Regions from separate parts of the Anaerobacillus alkaliphilus genome, predicted to be linked through region 2. Evidence: a T-box and tRNA genes for the amino acid it is inferred to sense, from the RefSeq annotation. Region 2 holds a T-box; the other holds one or more tRNA genes.
What was found. A T-box is a leader RNA that pairs with one kind of tRNA and senses whether it is charged. The one in region 2 lies ahead of leuS (leucine--tRNA ligase), so its partner is inferred to be a tRNA-Leu.
Positions count from the first base shown of each region.

Region 1 (4,381 bases), on a different contig from region 2:
CCATTATTCCACCTCTTCAAAATCAGTATAGAAAACTGGATTTATTAAAGACGAAGTAGTAAAGTCAAGTTCCTCAATATCATGTCCGTTGGCATAAATCTTAATTTCCTGTTCAATTTTATGAAGATCGTCTTCAATAAGATGAGGTGACTGATTACTGCTATTTACTTCTTCAAGTTGACTTTTAAGCATTTTGCGAGTTTCTGTTAAAACGTATAATCGTTCTAATTTTTCAAAGTAAGTCAAAGATTGCTGTTCCATTGGTAACCTCCAAGGCTTTTATTTTTAGTTTGTACCAATGTGTCACACTTATTCTAGCCAAGATCTCAAATAGTGGGAACTTTCTTTCTTTTCGTTCACAGCAATTCTATTCTACTTTAAAAACTGGTTTGCAAAATAACTTGGGTTTAAATACTCACCAGTTGCATTTTTGATTTTATCATTCCAGTGTAATGAGGCCCCATACTTAAAAAAGTTTTCTATTAAATACTCCCCTACTTTTGGAGTAAATAAGTCAGAAGAGATATGGTGGGCGATATGATGGTGAAGTTGGGATGCGGTTAACTCTCCTAGTAGATAGTCTTGATAGGATACTGGAGCTAAGGAAAAATGCATTTTGGAAGCCCAATCTGGAGCATTTGTATTTTCAGGTGGTGTTACATATTGAATTTCTTTTACAAGTTTCCACCATAGTTTATTTAAATCCTGATCAGGATTTTCATACATTGCTTTTTCAAAAAACGTGAATGTGATCATCCATCTCGCTGAAACTAACATTTGCCGTTGGAGCATTTTTTTAGTTGCTAAAGACTCTTCCTTCATCTCGTTGCCTTCTATTTCTAAAAAACGATCTTGCCATTCTAAAGTTTTATTCATCCGTCCAAAAAACAAAGCAATTGCTTCTGTTGTCAGAGAATGTGAATGAAAACGCAAAATGAAAGGTAGGTCTTTATCAATGTATTTAAAATAAGCAGCATGTCCAAATTCGTGTAAGAGAGCCGTTACCCAAAACATGCTTTCATCAAGGTTAACTAAAACCCTTATATCGCCTTTCCGGTCAACATTTGTACAAAAACCAAATGGATTTTTATCCTGCCTAGGGTACAAGTCACTTCTTTTGAGGATATCTCCAATATCTAGGCCCATTGATTTAAAGGTTTCAGAAACGAGCTTCTCTAGATCTTTATTTTTGTAGACCTTGTCCAAGTCTATACCACCTACAGTAGGTGCTTCTTGAAAAAATGGGTCAACATAATGCCAAGGGCGAATATCTTTTTTAGCAATACCTAACTTAGTAGCACGCTCTTCATCTATTTCATCTTTTATTAAACGAAAAGGCTCATCCGATAATTTCCTTAATTCGTCAAAAATTTGAATGACCGTATTCATATCAAGTTCTTGAGTTGATAGACTCATTTGAAAGAAGTTATCAAATCCTAATGCTTTTGCATCTTTATTCCTTTTTTGTACTAATTTCAAAAGAGTACGTTCTATTTTCTTACCCACTTGTTTACTAGCAAGCCACGCTTCTTTTCTACTTTCTTCTTGGTCACTATTCCGAAGAATATCTAATAACTCGTTATTTGTTACTTTTTGACCGAACAACAATGGTCTATAAGTATTAAATACCTGAGAAATTTCTTTTTCTAGTTCAAGAGTTTCACTACGAACACTGTCTTCTAGTTGGTTTCTTACCATTTTATTATACAGATCTTCAATCTGGCGCCTTTGAATAGACGTAAGATCGTTATTATCTCTAAAAGATAATAGTGTCTCGAATGTGTCGGAGTTTGAGAAGTTCGCAAAGTAACTTTTAAGCGCTTCTTCATGCTTATCTGCCCATTCTTTATTCCCAGTTGTTGCTGACAACCAATTATTTAATAATACAGGTTTATATAACGCTTCCATTGATCTGTTTTGTTCTAATAAGAATTCTTCTATTTTCTGATTTATCATGAAAGAAGTTCCTCCTCTATTCTAAAAGTTCCCTTTCTTTTTAAACGCTTACATTAGGAAGCAAGCTAATTTTAACATAAAAAAACTACTAAAATAAAAAAAAATAAACCCATAACTAATAAGTTATGGGTTTATTTTACAATTAAGATGCGGGTGGAGGGACTCGAACCCCCACGTCAAAGACACTAGATCCTAAGTCTAGCGCGTCTGCCAATTCCGCCACACCCGCGTATAATGATTGTTATTTTGCTGTGCAAAAAACTTAGTTATTTTGCTTCGCAAAAAACTTTGGTGAGCCATGAAGGATTCGAACCTTCGACCCTCTGATTAAAAGTCAGATGCTCTACCAACTGAGCTAATGGCTCGTACAAATGGTGCCGGCCAGAGGACTTGAACCCCCAACCTACTGATTACAAGTCAGTTGCTCTACCAATTGAGCTAGGCCGGCATATTATGGGAAGTTATTTTTGCTTCACTTTGTTGCGCAAAAAAACTTTGGTGGAGGATGACGGGATCGAACCGCCGACCCCCTGCTTGTAAGGCAGGTGCTCTCCCAGCTGAGCTAATCCTCCGAAGTAGTGATGAAGATAATTCATAGAAGACCCTGTTTCTTCCTCTACTAGTAAATCAATGGTGTGGATTCGTCGAAACAACTCGTAGTATTCCAGTGATGCTACGCTCGTCGCTGAGCTAATCCTCCGAAGTATTACATCATTTTGGTGACCCGTACGGGATTCGAACCCGTGTTACCGCCGTGAAAGGGCGGTGTCTTAACCGCTTGACCAACGGGCCATCTAAACCTATTATGGTGGGCCTAAGTGGACTCGAACCACCGACCTCACGCTTATCAGGCGTGCGCTCTAACCAGCTGAGCTATAGGCCCATAATAGAGAGCGGGTGATGAGAATCGAACTCACAACATCAGCTTGGAAGGCTGAGGTTTTACCACTAAACTACACCCGCATATTTATAATGAGTTATACTAAAATTAAACGCCTTCTGTCATGCCTCTTCCTCTTCTTGATTGTTCGAAGAAGTATATCCGTCGAGGCAACTCGTAGCTTTTCAAGATGTAACACTCGTGGCTGAGGTTTTACCACTAAACTACACCCGCATATTTATAATAAGTTATGCAACTAGTAAGAGCTTGATGGTCGGGAAGACAGGATTTGAACCTGCGACCCCCTGGTCCCAAACCAGGTGCTCTACCAAGCTGAGCCACTTCCCGAGAGTGCGCCCTGAGAGATTCGAACTCCCGACCTTTTGATTCGTAGTCAAACACTCTATCCAGCTGAGCTAAGGGCGCATGTAATTTTAAAGTACCGAGGGCCGGACTTGAACCGGCACGATAGTCACCTACCGCAGGATTTTAAGTCCTGTGTGTCTGCCAATTCCACCACCCCGGCATAACGGAAAGACTTGCTTATATTATTTAAGTTGGAGCGGAAGACGAGGTTCGAACTCGCGACCCCCACCTTGGCAAGGTGGTGTTCTACCACTGAACTACTTCCGCACAAAAATGGCTGGGCTATCTGGATTCGAACCAGAGAATGACGGAGTCAAAGTCCGTTGCCTTACCGCTTGGCTATAGCCCAACAATTAAAATTTATGGTGGCTCGGGACGGAATCGAACCGCCGACACGAGGATTTTCAGTCCTCTGCTCTACCGACTGAGCTACCGAGCCAAAATATATAATAAGTATAAATGGCGGACCCGACCGGGATCGAACCGGCGATCTCCTGCGTGACAGGCAGGCATGTTAACCGCTACACCACGGGTCCATATTAGATTGTTAATAAAATTAGATGGCATTTGCTCCTGCGATTACTTGTCGCAAATCTGCGAAGAAGCACATTCAGGATGTAGATTGGTTGCGGGGATAGGATTTGAACCTATGACCTTCGGGTTATGAGCCCGACGAGCTGCCAGACTGCTCCACCCCGCGATAATAAATAGTATATAATTAACTAAAAAATTGATGAAGATTAGCGAGATCAAACGACTGACCTCCTGCGTGCAAGGCAAGCATGTTTACCTCTGCAATTACTCGTCGCAAATCTGCAAAAAAGAACATTCAGGATGTAGATTGGTTGCGGGGATAGGATTTGAACCTATGACCTTCGGGTTATGAGCCCGACGAGCTGCCAGACTGCTCCACCCCGCGATAATAGAAGTATATAATTAACTTGAAAAAAATAATTGGTGGAGCCTAGCGGGATCGAACCGCTGACCTCCTGCGTGCAAGGCAGGCGCTCTCCCAGCTGAGCTAAGGCCCCATTTTCAATAGTTTAGCAACGTCCTACTCTCACAGGGGGAAACCCCCAACTACCATCGGCGCTGAAGAGCTTAACGATCGTGTTCGGCATGGGAACGAGTGTGACCTCTTCGCTATCGCCACTAAACTATTTAAAATTTTGAATTTTG
Region 1 covers NZ_QOUX01000047.1:664,615-668,995, forward strand. The annotation lists gene DS745_RS23670 (alpha/beta-type small acid-soluble spore protein) at 1-4, opposite strand, end outside; gene DS745_RS23675 (hypothetical protein) at 4-261, opposite strand; gene DS745_RS23680 (M2 family metallopeptidase) at 373-1,956, opposite strand; tRNA gene DS745_RS23685 (tRNA-Leu) at 2,105-2,185, opposite strand; tRNA gene DS745_RS23690 (tRNA-Lys) at 2,246-2,321, opposite strand; tRNA gene DS745_RS23695 (tRNA-Thr) at 2,329-2,404, opposite strand; tRNA gene DS745_RS23700 (tRNA-Val) at 2,453-2,528, opposite strand; tRNA gene DS745_RS23705 (tRNA-Glu) at 2,674-2,748, opposite strand; tRNA gene DS745_RS23710 (tRNA-Ile) at 2,763-2,839, opposite strand; tRNA gene DS745_RS23715 (tRNA-Gly) at 2,849-2,919, opposite strand; tRNA gene DS745_RS23720 (tRNA-Pro) at 3,108-3,184, opposite strand; tRNA gene DS745_RS23725 (tRNA-Arg) at 3,189-3,262, opposite strand; tRNA gene DS745_RS23730 (tRNA-Leu) at 3,277-3,362, opposite strand; tRNA gene DS745_RS23735 (tRNA-Gly) at 3,395-3,469, opposite strand; tRNA gene DS745_RS23740 (tRNA-Gln) at 3,477-3,551, opposite strand; tRNA gene DS745_RS23745 (tRNA-Phe) at 3,566-3,641, opposite strand; tRNA gene DS745_RS23750 (tRNA-Asp) at 3,663-3,738, opposite strand; tRNA gene DS745_RS23755 (tRNA-Met) at 3,826-3,902, opposite strand; tRNA gene DS745_RS23760 (tRNA-Met) at 4,045-4,121, opposite strand; tRNA gene DS745_RS23765 (tRNA-Ala) at 4,158-4,233, opposite strand; rRNA gene rrf (5S ribosomal RNA) at 4,244-4,359, opposite strand.
Region 1: it has a tRNA-Leu gene. The T-box ahead of leuS (leucine--tRNA ligase) is inferred to sense a tRNA for this amino acid. The anticodon was not compared.

Region 2 (4,381 bases):
TCTGCGTTGCTAAATATAGAGATATAACATACAATTCTTAGAGATACGAAATAAGAAAATAAGAGATAGAGATAAAGAGAGAGGTAGAGGTCATTATGCCTAAAGCGTTATGGTTACTAGTCATCGCAATGGTGATAAACGTAACAGGCGCTTCTTTTTTGTGGCCACTTAACACGATCTATATTCATCAAGAGTTGGGGAAATCACTGAGTGTTGCCGGTCTTGTTTTAATGGCAAATGCAGGAGCAGGAATTGTTGGTAATTTGCTTGGTGGACGACTTTTTGATCGAATTGGTGGGTACAAAACCATTCTATTGGGAATAACCATTACAATGGTTAGCGCATTTACGTTAGCATTTTATCACACTTGGATTTATTATGTTGTATTAATGGTTGGCTTAGGTTTTGGATCAGGGATCACCTACCCGTCTATGTATGCGATGGCCGGTTCAGTTTGGCCTGCAGGAGGTAGAAAAGCCTTTAACGCCATCTATGTTGCTCAGAACCTCGGTGTTGCTGTTGGAGCAGCGCTAGCAGGTCTTGTAGCTTCGTTTCGGTTTGATTATGTATTTTTTGCAAACGGATTTATGTATATTATCTTCTTCTTAATTGCTTTCTTTGGTTTTAGAAATATTAAGGTAGATCCGTCAGAAACAGTACAAACGAATATTTTTGAACAAGGGTTAGCAGTGGAGAACAAAGCAAGATTTAAGGCTTTATTAATTTTATGTATCGGCTTTATTATTTGCTGGATTGCGTATGTTCAATGGCAATCAACGATCTCTGTTCACACACAAGCGTTAGGTATTAGCTTAACTCAATATAGCATTATCTGGACTGTGAATGGTGCCTTAATCGTACTTGGTCAGCCAATCATCTCTCTAATGATCAAAAAATGGTTCCATACATTAAAGGGGCAGATTTATTTTGGTCTTGCTATTTTTATGGTCGCATTTTTCGTCGTGGCTCAAGCAGAAGTTTTTCTAGTTTTTGTTGTTGCGATGATCATATTAACGATTGGGGAAATGTTTGTCTGGCCAGCGATACCAACAATCGCTAACCAGTTAGCCCCTAAAGGAAAAGTAGGGTTCTATCAGGGTGTTGTAAATAGTGTAGCTACTGCTGGTAGAATGGTTGGACCATTTTTGGGTGGTGTAGTGGTTGATTTGTTTGGAATGCAAGCATTATTCTATGGATTAATGATGTTTTTCATGGTGGGTTTTATCTCTACTTACCTGTACGATCGTCATCTAGTAGGTACAGCAGTTCACAAAGAAGCAAATGCAAGTTAATGAAAGGTCTTGGATTATATTCATTTTCCAAAAAAAATATTTCACAATTATGACATGTTGTATAAAATATAAAAACTTTGACAAAAATGTGAAATAAGCTATTGACTTTTATTCGACAAATTTATACAATACGAATTATGAGTTATTAATCATAACTTCTATATCTAGTAAAAACAATGATGAGGAGTAGTAATGGAACCTCGTGACCTAGAGAATTGACGGTTGGTGCAAGTCAATCACAAAGTCCATGAACTCGCCTTAAAGTTGCAAGGGTGAACGAATAGTAGCTCTTGACGTCTGGCCTCGTTACGGTGTCAATAAGTGAGTGTATCCAACACTAAATTGGGTGGTACCGCGGGAATAATTTTGTTAATAACCTCTCGTCCCTAACGTTAACGTTAGTGGTGGGAGGTTTTTTATTTTGTCTTAAAAGCAATTACCACAACTTTACAGTCTATACTCGAAGCTTTACACTACTAATACATAAAGAGAAAAATAAGGAGGTTATTTACATGTCATTTTCACATCAAGATATAGAGAAAAAGTGGCAAACGTATTGGGAAAACAACAAAACATTTAAAACAGGTGAAGACGAGACCAAAGAGAAGTTTTACGCATTAGATATGTTTCCATTCCCATCAGGGGCGGGGCTTCATGTTGGTCACCCTGAAGGTTATACAGCAACAGACATCCTTTCAAGAATGAAACGTATGCAAGGCTATAATGTGCTTCACCCAATGGGGTGGGATGCATTCGGTTTACCAGCTGAGCAATACGCACTTGATACGGGGAACGATCCGGCTGAATTTACAAATAAGAATATTGATACGTTCCGTCGACAAATCAAATCACTAGGTTTCTCTTACGATTGGGATCGTGAAGTAAGTACGATTGACCCAGATTACTACAAATGGACGCAATGGATTTTTCTAAAATTGTATGAGAAGGATCTTGCTTATATTGATGAAGTTGCGGTTAACTGGTGCCCTGCTTTAGGAACAGTTTTAGCAAACGAAGAAGTGATTGATGGAAAAAGTGAGCGTGGTGGACACCCAGTTGAACGCCGCCCGATGAAGCAATGGATGCTAAAAATTACAGCTTACGCTGACCGTTTATTAGACGATCTTGAAGAACTTGATTGGTCTGAGAGCATTAAGGATATGCAACGTAACTGGATTGGTCGCTCTGAAGGAGCAGAAATTCATTTTGAGATTGAAGGCCATGACAAAACGTTTACAGTCTTTACAACACGTCCTGACACGTTATTTGGTGCTACTTATGCAGTATTAGCTCCCGAGCATAAACTTGTCGATCAAATTGTGAATGCTGAACAAAAAGAAGCGGTTGAAGAATACCGCAAGCAAATCTCGATGAAAAGTGATTTAGAACGTACAGAACTTTCGAAAGAGAAAACAGGTGTTTTCACAGGTGCCTATGCCATTAACCCTGCTAATGGTGAAAAACTACCGATCTGGATTGCTGATTATGTATTAGTAACATACGGAACAGGAGCTATTATGGCAGTTCCAGCACACGATGAGCGAGACTATGAGTTTGCTCGTGCCTTTGAGCTACCGATTATTGAAGTAGTAGCTGGTGGGAATGTAGAGGAAGAAGCATATACAGGTGATGGCACACTTGTGAACTCTGACTTCCTGAATGGGTTAACGAAAAAAGAAGCAATTGGGAAGATGATTGCTTGGTTAGAAGAAGAGAAGAAAGGTAATAGCAAAGTAACTTTCCGTCTGCGCGATTGGTTATTTAGTCGTCAACGCTATTGGGGGGAACCTATTCCAATCATTCACTGGGAAGATGGTACTATGTCAGCTGTTCCAGAAGAAGAGCTTCCATTACTTTTACCTAAGATGGACCAAATCAGACCATCTGCTACTGGTGAATCACCGCTAGCTAACAACCAGGAATGGTTGAATGTCCTTGATCCTGTTTCAGGAAAAAAAGGTAGACGCGAAACAAATACGATGCCAAACTGGGCAGGTAGTTGCTGGTATTACCTACGATATATTGATCCAAAGAATCCAGAAGCATTGGCAGATCCAGAAAAATTAAAGCAATGGTTGCCAGTAGACATTTACATTGGTGGAGCAGAACATGCAGTTCTTCACTTGTTATATGCTCGCTTCTGGCACAAGTTCCTATATGATTTAGGGATTGTTTCAACAAAAGAACCATTCCAAAAACTATACAACCAGGGCATGATTTTAGGTGAAAACAATGAAAAAATGAGTAAATCTAAAGGGAATGTTGTCAACCCTGATGATATCGTATCAAGCCACGGAGCGGATACACTTCGTTTATACGAAATGTTTATGGGTCCATTGGACGCTTCGATTGCCTGGAGCGAAAATGGATTAGATGGAGCCCGTCGTTTCTTAGACCGAATTTGGCGTTTACTAGTAACTGAGGAGGGGCAACTAAGCCCAATCATTACTGAGACGGAGGGAACCGAGGCGTTCCAACGCTTATATCATCAAACAGTCAAAAAGGTAACTGAGGATTATGCAGGGTTACGCTTTAATGTGGCAATCTCACAACTAATGGTATTTATTAACGAGGGCTACAAGCAACAGCAATTACCAAAAGCACTTGTTGAAGGCTTTGTAAAGTTACTAGCACCAGTTGCACCGCACATTGCCGAAGAGCTTTGGGAAAAGTTAGGCCATAACGAAACGTTGGCATATGCTGCTTGGCCAACTTTTGATGAGAGTATGCTTGTAGAAAATGAAGTTGAAGTAGTTGTTCAAGTGAACGGCAAGTTGAAAGGCAAGCTATTAATGCCTAACAACTCTAGTCGCGAAGAAATGGAAGAGCTAGCGAAAAATGATGCAAAAATTAAAGAAGAACTTGAAGGGAAAACGATTCGTAAAGTCGTTGTCGTACCAAATAAGTTAGTGAATATCGTCGCGAATTAAATGATAAGAGAGTGTACCAAAAGGGAACGTAAGAGAGTCTCACGTGACATTTGATGGCAGAGGAAGTTTCAAAAGGGAACGTAAGCCAGCCTCACGTGACATTTGAAGCGAGAAATTGTTCCAAAAGGTAACGCAAGCCAGCCTCACGTGACATTTGAT
Region 2 covers NZ_QOUX01000046.1:1,016,270-1,020,650, reverse strand. The annotation lists gene DS745_RS20155 (MDR family MFS transporter) at 96-1,292, shown strand; T-box leader at 1,460-1,683, shown strand; gene leuS (leucine--tRNA ligase) at 1,805-4,222, shown strand.